Regions from separate parts of the Vibrio tarriae genome, predicted to be linked through region 3. Evidence: predicted binding sites of a transcription regulator. Region 3 holds the regulator's gene; each other region holds the start of a gene.
What was found. The regulator CRP, encoded in region 3, controls carbon source genes, mostly activating them, when cyclic AMP is high. The targets are predictions, from matches to a motif close to TGTGANNNNNNTCACA.
Positions count from the first base shown of each region.

Region 1: a site for CRP is predicted at 1,625-1,640, ahead of pyrG (CTP synthase). Genes of this name have one in related genera too.
Region 2: a site for CRP is predicted at 3,568-3,583, ahead of deoD (purine-nucleoside phosphorylase). Genes of this name have one in related genera too.
Region 4: a site for CRP is predicted at 1,345-1,360, ahead of mlc (sugar metabolism global transcriptional regulator Mlc). Genes of this name have one in related genera too.

Region 1 is NZ_CP022353.1:257,372-262,423, reverse strand. Features, by position in the region: gene pyrG (CTP synthase) at 1-1,540, opposite strand, end outside; gene mazG (nucleoside triphosphate pyrophosphohydrolase) at 1,815-2,630, opposite strand; gene relA (GTP diphosphokinase) at 2,730-4,946, opposite strand; gene rlmD (23S rRNA (uracil(1939)-C(5))-methyltransferase RlmD) at 5,010-5,052, opposite strand, start outside.
Region 2 is NZ_CP022352.1:446,756-451,807, forward strand. Features, by position in the region: gene CEQ48_RS02580 (L,D-transpeptidase family protein) at 1-203, opposite strand, end outside; gene phrB (deoxyribodipyrimidine photo-lyase) at 212-1,621, opposite strand; gene CEQ48_RS02590 (MerR family transcriptional regulator) at 1,631-2,428, opposite strand; gene CEQ48_RS02595 (YbgA family protein) at 2,418-3,371, opposite strand; gene deoD (purine-nucleoside phosphorylase) at 3,693-4,403, shown strand; gene CEQ48_RS02605 (lactate dehydrogenase) at 4,470-5,052, shown strand, end outside.
Region 3 is NZ_CP022353.1:104,501-109,552, forward strand. Features, by position in the region: gene CEQ48_RS05945 (DUF1338 domain-containing protein) at 98-889, shown strand; gene crp (cAMP-activated global transcriptional regulator CRP) at 952-1,584, opposite strand; gene CEQ48_RS05955 (phosphoribulokinase) at 1,827-2,696, opposite strand; gene CEQ48_RS05960 (YheU family protein) at 2,793-3,002, opposite strand; gene CEQ48_RS05965 (hydrolase) at 3,131-4,120, opposite strand; gene CEQ48_RS05970 (TIGR02444 family protein) at 4,117-4,602, opposite strand; gene CEQ48_RS05975 (ABC transporter ATP-binding protein) at 4,603-5,052, opposite strand, start outside.
Region 4 is NZ_CP022353.1:712,070-717,121, reverse strand. Features, by position in the region: gene mlc (sugar metabolism global transcriptional regulator Mlc) at 52-1,269, opposite strand; gene pyk (pyruvate kinase) at 1,580-3,025, shown strand; gene CEQ48_RS08925 (patatin-like phospholipase family protein) at 3,069-4,226, opposite strand; gene cydH (cytochrome bd-I oxidase subunit CydH) at 4,245-4,334, opposite strand; gene CEQ48_RS08920 (putative outer membrane beta-barrel protein) at 4,471-5,052, shown strand, end outside.

The DNA of each region.
Region 1 (5,052 bases), 150 kb from region 3:
ACTGCGCTGCCACAAACCATGGGTGAGCAGGGTTCTCAATCACCTCAACCAGCTTCTTATCTGCTGACAGACCAGAAACCTTCAAACCTGCTTTTTCAATCTGAGGACGCAGCAGGTTGTTGACTTCATAACGGTGGCGGTGACGTTCATGGATCGTCGCGCTACCGTACATTTCGTACGCTTTGGTACCTTTTTCAAGGTGGCACAGCTGTGAACCTAGACGCATGGTGCCGCCCAGATCCGATTTTTCGCTACGCTCTTCGACATTGCCTTCACCATCTACCCATTCCGTGATCAAACCAACCACTGGGTATTTAGTGCTTTTATTGAATTCAGTTGAGTGTGCACCTTCCATACCCGCTACGTTGCGCGCGTATTCGATGAGGGCCACTTGCATACCCAAGCAGATGCCAAGGTAAGGAATTTTGTTTTCACGTGCATATTGTGCCGCACGGATTTTGCCTTCGATACCACGGTCGCCAAAACCACCCGGTACCAGAATCGCATCTAGGCCATTGAGCACATCGGTGCCTTTGGTTTCAACGTCTTGTGAATCTACGTATTTGATGGTGACACTCAGGCGGTTCTTCAGACCCGCATGTTTCAGTGCTTCGTTGACGGATTTGTAAGCATCTGGCAGTTCAGTGTACTTACCAACCATACCGATTGTCACTTCACCGGTTGGGTTCGCTTCTTCGTAAATCACCTGTTCCCATTCAGACAGATCCGCTTCTGGCGCGTTAATGCCAAAACGAGCACACACCAAATCATCCAAACCTTGAGAACGGATCAGTTGTGGGATCTTGTAGATAGAATCCACGTCTTTCATAGAGATAACGGCTTTTTCAGGCACGTTACAGAACAGAGCGATCTTCTTACGCTCGTTGGCTGGGATCATACGATCGCTACGGCAAACCAGAATGTCTGGCTGAATACCGATAGAAAGCAGTTCTTTTACTGAGTGTTGAGTTGGCTTCGTTTTTACTTCGCCTGCTGCCGCTAGGTAAGGAACCAGCGTCAGGTGCATAAACATGGCGTTTTCACGACCAACTTCGATTGCTAGCTGGCGGATCGCTTCCATAAATGGCAATGATTCGATATCACCCACAGTGCCGCCCACTTCAACGATAGCGATATCGTGGCCTTCTGAGCCAGCAATCACACGGTCTTTGATCGCGTTAGTGATATGAGGAATAACCTGAATAGTGGCACCTAAGTAGTCGCCACGGCGCTCTTTGCGTAGTACATCAGCGTAAACACGACCTGCGGTAAAGTTGTTGCGCTTGGTCATCTTGGTACGAATGAAACGCTCGTAGTGACCAAGGTCTAGGTCGGTTTCTGCGCCATCTTCCGTAACGAACACTTCACCGTGCTGAGTTGGGCTCATGGTGCCCGGGTCAACGTTGATGTAAGGGTCAAGCTTCATCATGGTCACTTTAAGACCTCGAGCTTCAAGAATCGCTGCAAGGGATGCTGCTGCAATACCTTTACCTAGAGAGGATACAACCCCGCCAGTAACAAAAATATAATTTGTCGTCATGTTTAACCTGAAATTGGTTGAATGAGGGAAATGGATTTCTTCTGGACGGGACAAAACTATACCAGAAGGCCCCCATTGCCACAACGTGAAATCTATCACACTCAATTTTTTATTTTTTGCTTCAAATCAAACCAAATTGAAGCGAAGAGCGTGAACGGCACATTATCTGAGTCACTTTTGTCTCAAACCGCGATCTTTTTTCGTACAGGACAAATTTGCTGCTTAATCAACCATTAAGCCTGACTGTGGGTTTATGGTTATTTTTCACATCCCATCAGAGAATCGACTTTATTGCCTGTTTTTCTTCAAATTTTACTTCATCCCAAAATCTATCGAGTTCCGCTAAAGTGAAGTCCTGTAATGGCTTATTTTTCGCACTCGCTTTGCATTCGACACCTTGAAAACGGCGCACAAATTTGGCGTTAGCCTTGCTCAAGGCCATTTCTGGGTCATGCCCTAAATGGCGTACCAAATTAACGGTGGCGAACAATAAATCGCCTAACTCTTCTTCTACTTTTTGCGTATCTATTTCCACTTGCAGCGCTTCTTCCATCACCTCTGCAACTTCTTCGTGTACTTTGTCGACAACCGGGCCAAGGCTATCCCAATCAAATCCGTATTTGGCGCACTTTTTCTGGATCTTGTAGGCACGCAATAAAGCGGGTAACGAACGTGGTACAGAGTCTAGAATACTTTGCTCACTTTTGCCTGCTTGTGCTTTCTCTTTGGCTTTTTCGGCTTCCCAATTGGCGTGAATTTGCTCGTCATTGTCAAAGGTGACATCTCCAAATACATGAGGATGACGGCGCGTCAGCTTTTCATTAACCGTGTCTACCACATCGCGAAATTCAAACAACCCTTGCTCTTTGGCCATTTGGCTGTAGAAAATGACCTGAAATAGTAAATCCCCCAACTCTTCACGCAAATTAGGCCAATCGCGCTGGGTGATGGCATCCACCACTTCAAAGGTTTCTTCAATGGTGTAAGGTGCAATGGTGTCGAAGGTTTGCTCTTTATCCCACGGGCAACCTTGTTCTGGGTCACGCAAGCGGCTCATGATCTGTTCGAGTTGTTCAATCGGGTGTGACATGGCTTTCCTCACATCAGGCATTGAGCGCCTAAACCTATTGAAGTTGAAAAAACAACGAGGTGGAAGTTTTCACTTCACACCTCGCTGTTTGCGTTGGATTTAACCTAAGCGTTTGACCAACATAACATCTTTGATTTGCTCGATGCGTTTGGAGACGCGCACCAAGGCTTCAACGTTATTCACCTCAAGATCGAAATCCATGATGATGATTTGTCGTTTGTAGTCGGAGCGGCTTTTCATACTCGCCACTTTGACTTTTTCATTGGCCAACAAGGTCGTGATGTCTTTCAGTAAGCCACTGCGCTCCATAGCTTCGACACGCACGGTCAACAGGTAAGAACCAACAAAACCGCTGCCCCACACGGTATCAATGATCCGCTCTGGTGCGTGATGGCTCAACTCTTCTAACTGTTCGCAGTCGCTGCGGTGCACGGAAATACCACGCCCTTGGGTAATGTAACCGCGGATTTCATCCCCCGGAATGGGCTGACAGCAACGCGCAAGGTGGGTCATCAGGTTATCCACCCCTTCCACCACCACCGCATCTTTATGCGGGCGATTCGACGTTAATGTTTTGTTTTCCTGCAGTTTTTCCAGCGCGAGCTTATCTTCTTCCTCGGCGGTCGGTTTATTTACTAACGCATTGATATGGTTAACGATCTGGTTGATGCGCAGATCGCCACTGCCGATACCGACGTACATTTCATCCACGCTATTGACGTTAAAGCGCTTGAGCGCATAAGCCTCGGCGTGCTTGAGATTGGCACCGATTTTCGCCAGTTCGATTTCGAGAATTTCACGTCCCGCTTCGAGATTTTTTTCACGGCTCTGTTTGCGGAACCAAGCATTGATCTTGGCGCGCGCACGACCTGAATGAACGAAACCAAGCGATGGGTTCAGCCAGTCGCGTGATGGATTCGGCTCTTTGGCGGTGATGATTTCAACCTGATCGCCCATCTGCAATTTGTGGGTGAACGGTACGATGCGCCCTGCCACTTTCGCGCCAATACAGCGATGCCCCACTTCGGAGTGAATGTGGTAGGCAAAATCGAGCGGGGTCGCGCCCATCGGCAAGTCGACCACATCGCCTTTCGGGGTAAAGGCGTAAACGCGATCATCAAACACTTGACTACGCAGTTCGTCGAGCATCTCGCCCGAATCGGACATCTCTTCTTGCCAATCGAGCAGTTTACGCAGCCAAGTGATCTTCTCATCGTAACCACTGCGCGCTACGCTGCTGCCCTCTTTGTATTTCCAGTGTGCCGCTACCCCAAGCTCTGACTCTTCATGCATCTGCTTGGTACGGATCTGGATCTCGATGGTTTTGCCTTCCGGCCCCAAAATCACGGTATGAATGGACTGGTAACCGTTCGGTTTGGGGTTCGCTACATAGTCATCAAACTCGTTGGGTAAGTGCTTGTATTTAGTGTGCACAATGCCAAGTGCGGCGTAACAGTCTTGCAGCTTATTAGCAATAATCCGCACCGCACGCACATCAAACAGCTCATCAAAAGCGAGGCTTTTCTTCTGCATTTTGCGCCAGATGCTGTAGATGTGTTTCGGGCGACCGCTGACTTCAGCGTTAATCCCGGATTGCTTCATCTCTGCACGCAGGTCGCTGACAAAATCACGAATGTACTGCTCACGCACGATGCGGCGCTCAGAAAGCTGTTTGGCAATCTGTTTATAAGTATCCGGTTGTTGGTAACGAAACGCGTAGTCTTCAATTTCCCATTTGAGCTGACCAATGCCAAGGCGGTTAGCCAGTGGCGCATAGATGTTGGCACACTCTTTGGCAGCCACGCGGCGCACTTCATCTGGCTCGTTTTTCACTTCACGCAGGTTGCAGATCCGCTCGGCAAGCTTAATCACCACGCAGCGGAAATCATCCACCATCGCCAGTAGCATACGGCGCACGTTATCCACTTGCGCTGACGCTTCACTGCCATGCATGGTGACGTTGAGCTGGCCAATCGCCGCCATCTCTTCCACGCCGTGGATAAGCTTAACCACTTCGCGGCCATATCCCTCTTCGAGCGACTCATTATCCAACACACCACTGGTGGCGATCGGAAATAGTAAAGCCGCCACCAGCGTTGGGCGGTCCATCGATAGGGTGATCAAAATTTCGATCATTTCCCGCCCACGCCAAAGCAGCAGAGGCCCTTGTGGATTGCCCGCCAACAGTTGCTCGCAATCGCGATACACTGCGGTTAATTTAGCGGCCGTTTTACCCTCTTGGGTCAGGCTGGCTATCCATGTTTCTAGCTCAAACTGTTGGTCTGGGTTTAAGTGTGCGCTTCGTACCGCAACCATTGATATCGTCCTAATAATTGTATTTTTAGCCTTCGACTGACGCTCGTATCAGGAGTTCAATCACTAGCCCTTTTTCACAAACAAAGCCATGGACTCGAGATGACTG
Region 2 (5,052 bases), on a different replicon from region 3:
ACGCCGCGGTTGGCAGCCATTAACGCTAGGAAACCAATATCATATTTTTTTGCAATGTCGGCTAAAGTCTCACCTTTCTCAATTTTATGATATTGCGTGTTACCGACTATGCTACTGCCTTCGATAGGTAGATCAAACACGGCGGCATTGATACTCCAACTGACCGCCAATGCACAACCGATTACCCAAACTTTCCACCACATCTTTTTGGTTATCCCTTCGCTGTTTTATACAGACGTAAGGTTACTTCTCTTTCCTGCTTATGATCAACTAGTCGCGCAGGATATAACACGCTATTGACAGCCGGATAAGTCCAAGGTTGGTGAATATAAGCCGAAGAAACTGAACGCAGCTCCGGCACCCAACGGCGGATGAAGTCGCCATTCGGGTCAAATTTCTCCCCCTGACTGACCGGATTAAAAATCCGAAAATAGGGCTGTCCATCACACCCAGTGGATGCACACCACTGCCAACCACCATTGTTGGCCGCATAATCACCATCAATCAGGCGACTCATGAAATAGCGCTCACCCCAGCGCCAGTCGATATGCAGATCTTTGGTAAGAAAGCTCGCCACGATCATCCGTAGCCGGTTGTGCATCCATCCGGTTTGGTTCAGTTGGCGCATTGCCGCATCGACGATCGGATACCCTGTCTTACCTTCACACCAAAGCTGGAACTTTTCGTTATCATTCCACCACTCCAAACGCGCCCTCCACTCCACAAAGTCACGACTTTTCGAGAGATTAGGCTCAATCGCGACCAAATGCTGGTAAAACTCGCGCCAGATGAGTTCACTCAACCAGACTTGCGCCCCTTCACTGAGTGCGCCGGTTGACGACTCGCGATACAAACGAGCCACGCATTGCCGTGCCGATAACACGCCAATCGCCAAGTAGGGTGAGAGCGAACTGGTGCCTTCCCGAGCCGGGAAATCGCGCGCTTGATGGTAGTCCTGCACTCGTTCACGACAAAAATCGCGCAATTGAGCGCGCACAGTCTCAAAGTCCACGGCCCATGGCGTGCTGTCTACTCTGGGGTAATCCAATGTTTGTTCTGGATGCCAAACCAATTCGGCCAACGCACTCGGTACGTTCCAAAGCGCTGCGGGACGATTTTTTCCAATCACAGGCGGCTGAAATAGAGTGAGCCATGCGCGCTTGAAAGGGGTGAACACTTTAAAAAATTCGCCCTGTTTCGTGCGCACCGAACCAGGAGGTAATACACATTTATCATCAAAAGCAGACCATGTTATCCCTTGCTCAGCCAGTAACTGCTGTGCCGATTGATCACGTTGCTGCTCGTCCAATTCGTAATCACGATTGGCGAGAACTTGTGTGGCATTAAGCGTTTTCGCCAACTGGCTAACCGCCACAGCCGCCGCTTGAAAATCCGCGACTTGCTGATAAAAAAGTGGCACGTTAAGCACAGCAAGCTCTTGTTGCAACTCTGCCAAACGTCGCCAAATCAAATCGGCTTGAATAGGCGCTAGATGGTGCTGATGCCACTGCTCTGGAGTAGCGATATACATCGCCGCAACCGGATCACCACTGTTTAACGCAGCGGTGAGCGCTGTATTATCAAAGCTGCGCAGATCACGACGAAACCAAACCAGTTTCATACAAGCTCCCTAAGATTGTAGCTGTTGTAGTACATTCGATAGTACACACTGCTCGCCAAACTGCTGTTGGAGGCTCGCTAAAGCTGACTGTTGAGCCGCAGGTAGTGCTCGATGGGCGTGCAGAGCCAGAATCTGGTATTGCGCTAATCCCGGATTCTCTAGCAAACCACGAATATCGTCGACGGCTTCCAACAGCGTCACTTGGTGACCATTTTCAGCCCACGCTAGAGCCCACAACCAAGCATTCAGCGAACCGGCTTCATCCAAACTAATGCATAAGCATTTGCCTTTCACCGCCGCTTTGTTCTCGGCATCAAGAATAGAAGCTAATTTGCTGAGCATGAGCGTGCGAAACAGGCCAATCTGTAGTGAACGTAAAGGCCCTTTCACTCGCTCAAGGGCTTCTGTGACTGGTTGTACAAACTGTGCTTGCATCACACTGAGCGGATACTCTTTAAGCACGGTGGCAATAATCTGCTCCGCTTTGGAACGTTGTAGCGCGGCCAGCGCAGTGAGGAGTGTTTCGCACTCTTCCAACTGGCCGACAGTTTGCGGGGCGGATTCGCTCTCCGACACCCCACTTTGTAGTAACGCGCCCACTTTTCCAATCGCGACCCCTTTCGCCAACCAACTCTGGATCTGACGGATCATCTCTATGTCCTGATCAGTAAACAGGCGATGCCCTTTCTCGGTACGATCGGGTTGCACTAGGTTATATCGACGCTGCCACGCGCGCAGAGTAACCGGTTTAACCCCCGTAATTTCCGCGACTTCACGGATCGCGTAGCGTTTTTCATCACAAACCATAACGTAATTTCAACTCCTGAGGATGAGGGTTTAGATAGCGCTGCTGAGCGAGATAAGCATCAGGAAACAGGGCTAGATAATGTTTGAGAAGCGTGATTGGCGCTAACAGTGGCAGCTCACCCACCCGATAGCTTTCGATCACTTGAGCCAGCTCGGCTTTTTGTAATTTGTTCAGCGAGCGCTTGAAATAACCTTGCAAATGCATCAGCACATTCGTGTTATTTTTGCGGCTGGCACGGAGAGCCAGAGCTTGCATCAAACCTAAACGGTACTCTTGGATAAAAGAATCCAATGGATACTGTTTCACATTCGCCACTAAGCGCCCTAACGCGCGGTACGCCTGCGGGTTATGTGCCATCAAGGTTAATTTGTAGCGAGAGTGAAATTCGACGATTTTTTTCGCGCTCGGAGCATCGCCCATGCTGGTGTAAAAATCATGCAAGCAGAAGACTCGGGTGATGTAGTTTTCCCGCAATACCGGATCATTCAATCGACCATCTTCTTCAATGGGTAGCCACGGCATTTTTTCCATCAAAATTCGAGTATAGAGGCCAACGCCGTCTTTTTCGGTGCCATTGTGCTTGTAGACTTTGACACGCTCCATACCACAACTGGGTGATTTTGCGCAGACGATGTAGCCACACAACTCAGCATTTTGTAACTCAGCAACTTTCTGCTGTGAGTAGCTCTCTAACGCTGCGGTGTGATCACGCGAGCTGTCTTTGGTTTCCACCAACGCAATCCGTTCATTTTCCGAGATAAGTCGTAATGTGGGACGCGGGACAGGTAGCCCCATTCCCATTTCTGGACAAACGGAAACAAACTCCGCATAACGTTCGAGTTCATTGGTCACGAAGTGGCTAATTTTATGCCCGCCATCGAAGCGTACTTTTGCTCCAAGTAGACAAGCACTGATCCCAATTTTGAGTGGCGTGGTCTGCATACGAGTCTCCAACACTTATCTATACAATGAAAATTTCCGTACAAGATCTATAGCACGCTGCCTATCACTGTACAAATAATTTTTTTGTACAGAAATTTTCAATACCACCAGCCAAACGATTAGCTCAACGTTTGCCTTATCAGTTTCAACATATTTCGTTATCAATAAGTCGTTTCGATTTTAAAAGAGAGTATTTTGTGACAACCCTCTCAAGGAGCCCTGTAGATACTGGCTAGTATTGGCACAACAGATAAGCCTTGAGCCAACAATATCCGTAATTAGTATCTTTGTCTGTTGGCTAAATTGAATTGGAGAGTAACCATGGCAACCCCACACATTAACGCTCAACCTGGTGATTTTGCTGAAACCGTATTGATGCCGGGCGATCCACTACGTGCGAAGTACATTGCAGAAACCTTCTTGGAAGACGTCAAGCAAGTGTGCGATGTACGTAGCATGTTTGGCTTTACGGGCACATATAAAGGCAAAAAAGTCTCTGTGATGGGTCATGGCATGGGTATCCCTTCTTGCAGCATTTATGTGCATGAATTGATTGCAGAATATGGTGTTAAAAACATCATTCGTATCGGCAGTTGTGGTGCAGTACGTGATGACGTCAAACTGATGGACGTGGTGATCGGTATGGGAGCATCAACCGACTCAAAAGTGAACCGCATCCGCTTCAGCGGCCATGATTTTGCGGCCATCGCCGACTACGACTTGCTGGAAACGGCGGTTAACCAAGCTCGTGCTCAGCAAGTGCCAGTGAAAGTGGGTAACGTATTTTCTGCAGATCTGTTCTACACCCCTGAGCCTGAGATTTTCGAAAAGATGAAAAAACTCGGCATTTTAGGTGTGGATATGGAAGCAGCAGGTATCTATGGTGTAGCCGCTGATCTCGGCGCACGTGCGCTGACCATTCTGACGGTGTCTGACCACATCTTACGTGGTGAAAAACTCAGCTCTGAAGATCGTCAAAAGTCTTTTAACGACATGATGAAAGTGGCGCTTGAAACCGCAATCAACATCTAATTTATCTTGTCATCACCGTCAGGCTGAAATACTCCTGACGGTCAGAAATACCCCGAGGGGGAGATCGTGCCTAACGACCAACTACCACCGGACGCAGAAGGTTTACAACTCAACTTTTGTAAAACATTGGCGTGTGACAACTTTGGATTGAGTGAGGCAAAGCATTACGTTTTGCAGCGCGTAAACCCGAAACGGCCAGCGATGGTTTGTCGTGAATGTGGAGCTTTCCCCCCCTTACTTAATAACCGCGATGTGGTGAACGAACTGCACCGCTTACGCCAACTGCATAGTGATGGCCTACCGGCTTGCCATAACCCGGCATGCCCGAATACCGGATTATCCGTCCATACTCACAAACAGCTTTATCACGCCTTTGGTTACAGTGGCGATCGCCAGCGTTATCGTTGCAAAGCCTGCCATGCCACTTTTGTTGATAAATGGTCAGGTGCCAACCATAAACTCCACTTTCAAGAGTCACTGCTTGGGTTGCTGTTTACGGGCTACTCGGTTCGCGAAATCTGCCGCAAGCTGTCAATCAATCCAAAAACCTTTTACGACCATCTCGACCACATCGCTAGCCGCTGCCGACGTAAATTAGCGATGATCGACGCTCGCTGGGTTAACCATGCCAAAGCATATCAGTTTGCCT
Region 3 (5,052 bases):
GTCACAGGTTGAAAGCTTTATCGTGTTAGCGCTGGATAAATTACACGGCGTCTAACCCTAGTCCGTTTGCGTTTCATAGGATCAACAAGGAGGCGTTATGACGCCAACAGCTTTATTTCAATCGCTCTGGAATGATTATATTGAGCGCCTCTGCCCATCGGCAGACAGAGTACATCAACTCCTGCAAGAAGATGAGCCGCTGATTAATGACCATATTGCGCTGCGCACATTTAATTTGGCGCCACTGGGGTTAGAGACGCTGGCTAAACCGTTTCTGGCACTCGGCTACCAAGCGTGTGGTGAGTATGAGTTCAAAAGTAAAAAACTCTTTGCTAAGCATTTTGAACATCCCGATCCTTTGCAGCCTAAGGTTTTCATTAGTGAGCTGAAAGTGGAAGAGTGTTCATCTGAGCTGCAAGCGATTGTTGAAAAGCTGGTGGCACAAGTTAAGCCGCAAGCATTAGCCAGTGAGGCTTTTTTGTATGGCGGTCGCTTATGGAGCTTAAGCCATGCCGACTATCTTACTTTGGCGAAAGAGAGTGAGTATGCCGCTTGGCTTGCGGCGCATGGTTATGGTGCAAACCACTTTACAGTCAGCGTGAATCAGCTCAATGCGCTGCATGAAGTGAAACAGGTCAATGACCATCTGCGCCAACATGGCTTTAGCATCAATGAATCGGGTGGGGAAGTAAAAGGCTCACCAGAAGTCTTGCTCGAACAGTCTTCGACCATGGCTGATAAAGTGTTAGTGCGTTTTAACGAAGGCGCGGAGATGATCCCCGGTGGCTTTTATGAGTTTGCCAAACGCTACCCTATGGCCAATGGTCAGCTCTATCCCGGATTTGTCGAAGCTTCGGCGGATAAGATTTTTGAAAGCACGAACCGTTAAATCTAGCGCATCGTACAAATAAAAATAGCCACCGCAGGGTGGCTATTTTTTATCGGAAATGCTTAGCGAGTGCCGTAAACCACGATGGTTTTACCGTGGGCAGAGATCAGATTCTGCTCTTCCAGCATCTTCAGGATGCGGCCAACGGTTTCGCGAGAACAGCCAACAATTTGACCGATCTCTTGGCGAGTGATCTTGATTTGCATGCCATCAGGGTGAGTCATCGCATCTGGCTGACGTGCAAGATTCAGCAGAGTCTGTGCGATACGGCCAGTTACGTCTAGGAACGCAAGGTCGCCAACTTTCTGGCTGGTCACTTGCAGACGACGAGCCATTTGACCTGAAAGGCGCATCAAAATGTCTGGGTTAACTTGGATTAACTGACGGAATTTCTTAAATGAGATTTCAGCCACTTCACACGGTGTTTTGGCACGAACCCAAGCGGTACGCTCTTGACCTTCTTCAAACAGGCCGAGTTCACCGATGAAATCACCTTGGTTCAGGTAAGAGAGAATCATCTCTTTACCTTCTTCATCTTTGATCAGTACCGCAACTGAACCTTTTACGATGTAATACAGCGTTTCCGCCTTCTCACCCGCGTGGATCAGCGTGCTTTTTGATGGGTACTTATGAATGTGACAATGTGAAAGAAACCACTCTAGTGTTGGATCGGTTTGAGGTTTACCTAGAACCATAATAATCTCACTTCCTCTGCAGGGTACGCTTGCCGCTATCCATATTTTAGCGAAGCCTCAATTGGGCTTACTAGAATAAGAGGTGTTACCCAAGGCTGCAAGCTATCTTGTGTTTCGGTTAAGAATAGTATCCTTTTTCGAAATCGATTTCTTGATTTTAATCGTGTCAGTAGTCCGATTTGCTACGCAAAACTGTGCACATGATCACGGTATGAAAAGTAAGCATTCATCACTGGTCGGATCTAGCCAATTTTTCCCGTTTCGATCAGTTGTTGCAGCAGCGGGCGCACAATCAAATCCATCGCAAAACTCATTTTACCGCCGGGGACGACAATGGTGTTGTGGCGTGACATAAACGAGCCATCAATCATCGCCAGCAAGTACGGGAAATCGACGTTTTTGATGCCACGAAAACGGATCACCACAAAACTCTCATCCAGCGTTGGAATGCCTTTGGCATTGAGTGGGTTCGAAGTATCGACCGTAGGCACACGTTGAAAGTTGATGTGGGTGCGCGAAAATTGCGGGGTGATGAATTTAAGGTAGTCGTCCATTGAGCGAACAATCGAATCCATCACCGCTTCGCGTGAATGGCCGCGATCGCGCGTGTCGCGCACGTATTTTTGGATCCACTCAAGGTTAACGATAGGTACCATGCCAATCAAAAAATCGACGTGTTGCGCGACATTAACATCGCCATCAACGACGCCGCCGTGCAAGCCTTCATAAAACAGCACATCGGAGTTTTCAGGCAGTGATTGCCAAGGGGTAAATGTACCTGGCATCTGGTTATACGGCACCGCTTCATCAAAGGTGTGCAAGTAGCGGCGTACTTGGCCGGTGCCTACTTTTCCATATTGGCGGAAGAATTCTTCCAGTGTAGGGAAATCGTTGGCTTGCGGGCCAAAGTAGCTGATATGGCGGCCTTGCTCACGCGCTTTGCGGATTTCCACATCCATTTCTGGGCGAGTAAAACGGTGGAAACTGTCTCCTTCCACCCAAGCGGGTTTGATGTTCATCATATTGAACATCTTGCGAAAGGCTTCTGAGGTGGTGGTGGTACCGGCGCCGGAAGAACCGGTCACCGCAATAATCGGATGTTTGGCTGACATGACAAACCTTGTCCTTTAAGTCCTTGATTTTGGTGCTAACTTAGACACCTTCCGAAAAATGACTATAGCACGGAAAATGCTGTCGTCACGGCATGGCTAAAACGGATGGCATTTAATATCCACGGTTTCATGCAATTCTGAATAGACGATCACAGCTTGTCCAGATTGTAATTGAGTACGTACCTGAGCAATTTTCTCTTCTAGCGAGACTTCAATATCGCCATAGTCGGTGCCTTCACGCAGCACAAATTCACGGATCAAATTGTCGAGTGTGTCTGGCGCAATCTCTTGCCATGGAATGATCATAAATACCTCTTTATTTTATGATGGCGCTTTTTTATGACGGTTCTTTTGTATGACTGAAAGAAACGACGAGTTGCCGCCACGCTCAGTCGTTTGAATGTCGCTTTCATCTGTGGAGAAGGGATCGTGGATTAGCTGGGCTGTAGAAAATTATCTCGCAGCGGTGCGTAATACTCGGGTAGAGCTTGCTCTAACCAAAAATACGGTTTAAGCCATGAACCGCTCAGGAAACCCACATGGCCGCCATGCTCGAAGAGACGATAGCGGATATTGTCAGGTAGCGGAAAATTGGGGATCACCGCTTCAGTCATAAAAGGATCGTCTTTGGCGTGGATGATCTGAGTCGGGACGCGGATCTGAGTCAGCTGTTTAATCCCAGAGCACTGCTGGTAATAATCGGCAGCATCATGAAAACCGTGCAGCGGCGCGGTGATCACATCATCAAACTCGGCGAGTTTAGCGATCGCGCGGATCCGCTCAGGGCTCAGTGGCAAAGCGTTTTCCAGCAGTGGGTATTTCGCAATGGCATTTTTCTTCAATGAAGAGAGCAGATAGGCTCGATATACTTTGGAAAAGCCCTGTTCGATACGTTGTGAGCAGGCGGCTAAATCGAGTGGCGCGGAAATCAAGGTGGCGGCCGTGACGATAGGATCATCCCGATACTGCGCAAGATAGTTGGCGAGCATGTTACCGCCGAGTGAAACACCGACGGCAACGATCGGACGCTCTGGTAATTGTTTACGTAGGTACTCCAGCACAAAACGCGCATCACCCGTTTCGCCAGAGTGGTAAGCGCGTGCTAAGTGGTTGGGTTTACCACTGCAACCGCGAAAATGCATCATCACCGAGAGCCAGCCTTGCCGTGCAAAGGCGTGCATCAAGCCGTTCGCGTAAGGGCTTTTGAAGCTGCCTTCTAAGCCGTGGAACAACACAAACAGCGGCTTACGCTGCGCGTGCGGTGTGCGCCAATCTTCGCTCCAAGCCAGATCGAGAAAATCACCATCGGGCGTGAATAGCGTTTGCCATTCGGCACTAAACAGCGGCTGTTTTCGCAGCAAGCGAGGCAGCAGAGTTTGTAAGTGGGGATTTTTCAGCCCCTTGGCAGCAATAAACGTGGTCATGATGTTGGAGTATCGGATTCTCGGTACGGAGCTGAAAAAAGCTCGGCTAAGTATTCTGCGCCAAGCATTTTACAGTATTGCAGAGTGAGCGATAGATCTTGCGCAGGATGAAGTGTCATTCGATTGAGACAATGGACCAAATCCGCTTGTTGCTGCTTTTCTAATTGCAGCTCAAACTGCAGAGCCTCGCGATAGAGCGTGTCTGGCAAATGGCTTTTCAAGCGCCGCCGCAAATCACGAAAATCGTGCAGCAGAGTTTCCGAATGACTCAAACATTCCAGCACCGTCGGCCAGTCAGTTTCCGCAAAAGTGAGCTGCTGTTCATCTAGCCATTTGAGTAACAGCAGCAGATTGACATTGCCGTGATGGCTATTTTGCAATCGTAAGCACGCCTCTTTTACCTCGCGCACACTGTAATACTGCAAACTGAATTGCCAGAGTCTTTCCAGTGTTAATCTTGGTTTGGCGTGCTCATCACTCATTTATCCGTTGAACTCCCGTTCCATCTCTTCCAAGGTTTCTTGCTCGGCCATCCATTCTAGCTCGACTTGCTCAAGCTCGGATTTGGCGGCGGCTTGTTTAGCCAACACCTCAGTCAGTGTCGCTTTATTCTGTGCTTCGTACAGTGAGGTGTCCGACAATTGTGCCTCCATCTCACTGACAACGTGGTTCAACTTATCGAGTTTCTCTTCTAACTGTGTCAGCTTTTTGCGAATTGGCGCAGTGAGCTTACGAAAATCGGCTTCACGGCGCTTTTGCTCTTTTTTCGCAGCGGCACTGTTCGCGCTATTCGCAGTATTGGTCGGTTGGGTTTCTTTACGCTCGGCTTTTTGCTGATCGGTAAGCCATTTGTAGTAGTCATTCAAGTCACCATCAAACGGGCCGACTTGGTGATCATGCACTAAATAGAGATCATCGGTGGTAGCACGCAG
Region 4 (5,052 bases), 610 kb from region 3:
GTAAATGTAAGCAAGGCTGAAATTCTTACTTCTTGTATGGGAAATGGCCGATTATCCTTCGACCACTTTCATTAAGAGTAGACCATCATAGAGCGCCTGCTTGATCAAAGCAGCACCAGGCATAGTCGCTTGTTTATAAAAGCGCGACTCCACCAACTTCAGGTCTTGATGATAGACAGGCAAACTCTGTTCACGAATACACTGTTCAATCGAGGGATAAAGAATTGATTTCGCTTGATTAATCACACCGCCAATTAAGATCTTTTCCGGGTTGAATAAGTTAATCACAATCGCGATTGCCGCCCCTAAATAGCGACCCAACTGCTGAATAACATCCACAGCGAGTGGATCTCCATCAGCGGCAGCAGCACAAATATCTTCTATCGAAATATCTTCAATCATCGCGAGGCAACTGGGCTCTCCTGCCTGAATACGCGCCGAAACCTGATCACGAATCGCTTGTGAAGAGGCCACCGTCTCTAAACAGCCGTAGTTGCCACAGTGGCAACGTTTGCCCTTCGGATCGATTTGAATATGCCCTAGTTCACCAATGTTGCCATGTCGACCTTGCAATACGCGACCGTCGAGCACAATACCAGCCCCCAATCCATGGTGAATGGAGATCAAAACGGAATTATCGACATCTTGTGAATGACCAAACAACTTCTCCGCTAAAGCCCAAGCCCGCGTGTCGTTCGCAACAAACACAGGCAATCCGGTAGCTTTGTAAATTTCAGGCCCCAGAGCTAAATTTTTGACATTGTAGTGCGGCATTTGCAGCACAATACCTTGCTCAGAATTGACTAATCCCGGCAAAGTAATGGCAATACTGGTTACGCGATCTAACTGCGCGGCATAGGTTTGAAAAAATTCTTCAATTTCAAACAATAAGCGGGCTAATACATCATCTTGATCGATCTCGTGAATATCAATTTTGGTATCAATCAATACATCTCCACCTAATTCGTGGAGAGCTATAGTGAGATAACCGCGACCAAGCCGCATCGACAAAAACTGCCACCCAAGATTATTGGTCTGAAGGCCAACAGCAGGACGACCGCGACTGATAGCCTCTTGAACCGTCGTTTCATGAATTAAGTGGGCATCAATCAATTCACGGGTAATTTTGGTAATACTGGCTGGCGCAAGCTCACTCTCTTTCGACAAGTCGATCCGAGAGATTGGCCCTTTTTGGTCTATGAGTTTATATACGCGGCCAGCATTGATCTGCTTAATGTGATCAATATGACCGGGTTGAGCCATGTACATGCGACACTCCGGAATTCAACAACAGACCAATTTTTTTACTTTGCGAAGTAATTGTGAAGTTCTTTGTCAGATAGGCGTGACAAATATCACGCATATCCCTAGAAGTTTGTGTTTTATATCCAATTATTAGGCTTTATTTCCCTATTTCACAGATTCGCACTGTATACCAAAACAGAGCAAACCCAAAGTCATCATCAGAGTAACACCTAAGTGCAAGCACTTACTTCACAGCAAAAACGATCTAACTTTTTCTGAGTCACTATACTGAGTATAAGCTTCGCTAATACCTTCACATCTAAGGAACCTTGATATGAGCTCAACTTTACGTAGAACAAAAATCGTCACCACCTTAGGTCCTTCCACAGAAAGCCCCGAAATATTAGAGGCCATCATTCGTGCAGGTGCCAATGTCGTGAGAATGAATTTCTCACACGGCACACCAGAAGATCATAAAAACAGAGCCCAAAAAGTACGTGAGATTGCGGCTAAATTAGGCCGCCATGTTGCCCTGCTCGGAGATTTACAAGGTCCCAAAATTCGTGTGTCGACCTTTAAAGAAGGAAAAATCATCTTAGCAGAAGGAGCGCCATTTATTCTCGATGCGGAGTTAGCCAAAGGAGAAGGCTCACAAGAAAGCGTTGGGATTGATTACAAAAAGCTACCGCAGGATGTCTGTAACGACGATATTTTGCTGCTTGATGATGGCCGTGTGCAGTTGCAAGTTATCTGCGTTGAAGGCAATAAAATCCACACCAAAGTTTTGGTTGGTGGCCCCCTTTCCAATAATAAAGGGATTAACAAAAAAGGCGGCGGTTTGTCGGCAGATGCTTTGACAGAGAAAGACAAAAATGACATTCGGCTTGCGGCTGAAATTCAAGTTGAGTACCTCGCTGTCTCTTTCCCACGCAATGGTGAAGACATGAAGTTCGCACGTCGCCTTGCCCAAGAAGCTGGGCTTCACGCACGTATGGTGGCAAAAGTTGAACGCGCAGAAACCGTCTCTTGTGATGAAAACATTGATGATATTGTCCGCGCCTCGGATGTCATCATGGTCGCACGGGGAGATCTCGGGGTGGAAATCGGTGACCCAGAGCTTATCGCCGTACAGAAAAAACTGATTTCACGCGCGAAAAAACTCAACCGAGTGGTGATTACCGCAACGCAAATGATGGAGTCGATGATCAGTAACCCAATGCCAACCCGTGCCGAAGTCATGGATGTAGCCAATGCGGTGCTCGATGGAACTGACGCAGTGATGCTGTCCGGAGAAACGGCTGCGGGTAAATATCCGGTTGAAACTGTTAAAGCGATGGCTGAAGTCTGCATTGGCGCTGAAAAGATGATTGAATCGAATGAGCAAAACTATCGCATCAAAAGCGTGTTCCACACGGAAGAAGAAGCGATCGCGATGTCGACAATCTATGCAGCAAACCACTTAGGAGGCGTCAAAGCCATGGTCACGCTCACCGAATCAGGACGCACCGCATTAATGACCTCAAGGCTCAACTCTGTATTCCCGATTTTTGCCATGTCCGCCAACCAAGCAACCCTCAATCGCTGCGCGTTATTGCGCGGGGTGATCCCTTTCTACTTCGATACCAAACAAACCAGTGGCTTAGAAGCAGCTATTGCTGCGTTAGATGCACTAAAAGAGCGGAACTTACTCGAAGAAGGTGACCTCGTCATCATTACCCAAGGCGATATTATGGGTGTCGAAGGCTCCACCAACTGCATGCGAATCTTACCTGTGTATTAATCATTGAAAGAGAAGAAGGCTTTCTCGCCTTCTTCTCTTTCAATCACACCTGATTGTTGGGCAATACCTTACGGAAAACCTCAGCTTCTCTATATAATTTTAAAAAGCGGTAACCTGCTTTAAGCCCCAACTCATAGTCATGTTGAAGCGCCTCTGGTGAGCTCAACAGTGAATTTGAGCGTAGCGGCTCACTTGGCATAATTTGCGCAATAAAAGTATCGTCATGATGCGCATCGAGAAACTCAGAAGTCAGAGTATAAGTTTGATAGTGGACCATTAATAAATCCGCCAGCCCTGCATCAAACTTGCTACCCAATAAATGACTAAGCCGATAAATATCATCCGCTCCAAACAACCAACGTCCACCATTAAGAGCATCCAGATGCTTCTGCTCTTTTTTTTGCTCCTTTGCTCGCAGCTTTTGCTGTTGCAGGAACTCATTCCATTCTTGACGCCATCCTGACCACTTATGCTGCAATTGATGTTGAAAATGGCTCAGCGGCTCACGCAACCAAACTGGTAGTTCGTTAGCTGATGGTGGTGAAATGTCCTCGCCCTTAAGCGTAAATTCGGTGCGGATCACTGTGATAAAGCGAGCCTCTTTACGCCATGCTTCTTGCACCGGAATTGATGCTGAAACACCACCATCAATATATTGCTTACCAGCGAGAGTTATAGGCTCAGGATAAAGGCCAGGAATCGCACAGGTCGCCAATAACACTTGCTGCCAATCTGCACCTAGCATAGGAAAATAAGCATCTTTTAAGTCATCAGCGGAGGTGACTGCTGCATAAGCCTTGCGGTTACCTAAGGCTTGACGTGCCATATCCAAATCTAAGCGATAAGGGTATTCACCAATCTGATCCAACGCCCACTGCATATTCATATATTGCTTACGCCGGATGTAACTGAATAGATGGAAAAACTCAGCACGAGTCGTTAGCTCTAAAATGAAGGTTTTGCTCAACCCCGTTTGGCGGGATAAAAAAGCACATAAGTTCAAAGCCCCGGCTGAGGTACCATAAAACTCATGGTAAGGGTCAAAATTAGACAAAAGAAAAGAATCCAATACACCAGCCGTAAAAATGCCTCGCTGACCACCACCTTGAGCGACCAGTGCATGTTTACCACCGATGTACTTGGCTAGACGCTGAGTATTGAGCTCCGTCCTTGCATCAGAAACAACTCCACCACTCTTCATTTGCAGGACCACCCAAAACTAGTACGAAATGGCTATAGCTCCGAAGCCGAGCAGCACAGTGAAAGTAATTACAACAATAGCCAGTGCAAACTTAAGATCTTGTTCCATATAAACCTCCTTGGCGACATAACAAAGTAATAACATTGGTGTGAAGTATCTTCAAGATTTGCTGATTTTTCGTGCACGATTATGCAGTTACTATCACAATACCTTGTGTCGTCAAAAACTTGGCTAGGATTTCAACATGCGTCAAATAAATATATTTATTCTTAATACATTGTTTCTACTCTTTGCACCACTCTCCGCCGCAGAGTGGATGGTAACACCTTCCGTTGGCTACACCTTGGGAGGCAAAGTAATCGATCAAGCAGGCAATCAATATGACCTTGATAATGCCAGCAGTTACGCTTTAGCAATTGAAACCACCTACGATAAAGGTCGGGTTGGTTTGTTCTATTCTACGCAATCCACCGAAGTCGAAGCACTGGTCAATCAAGACGCTTCTATTCACTACCTACATTTTCAAAGCAGCATTCACTACCCAATTGCTGAGAAATTTTCTTCCTTCATTGGCTTAGGAATTGGAGGAGCCTATACAGATGTTGAATGGGCAGATAAGAAGTATGGGTTTTCAGCCAGCGCATTCGGTGGAGTTGAATACAATCTTGCCCCAACTATAGCACTGAATGCCCAGTTACGTTGGTTAGGTACCATGGTTGATAATGACTCAAGCGCCGTATGTACCTTGCCTTCTTCAGGAAGCTGTGTTGTAAAATTCAAGTCTGATTGGCTTAATCAAGCCTCAGCACATGTCGGGATAACTATT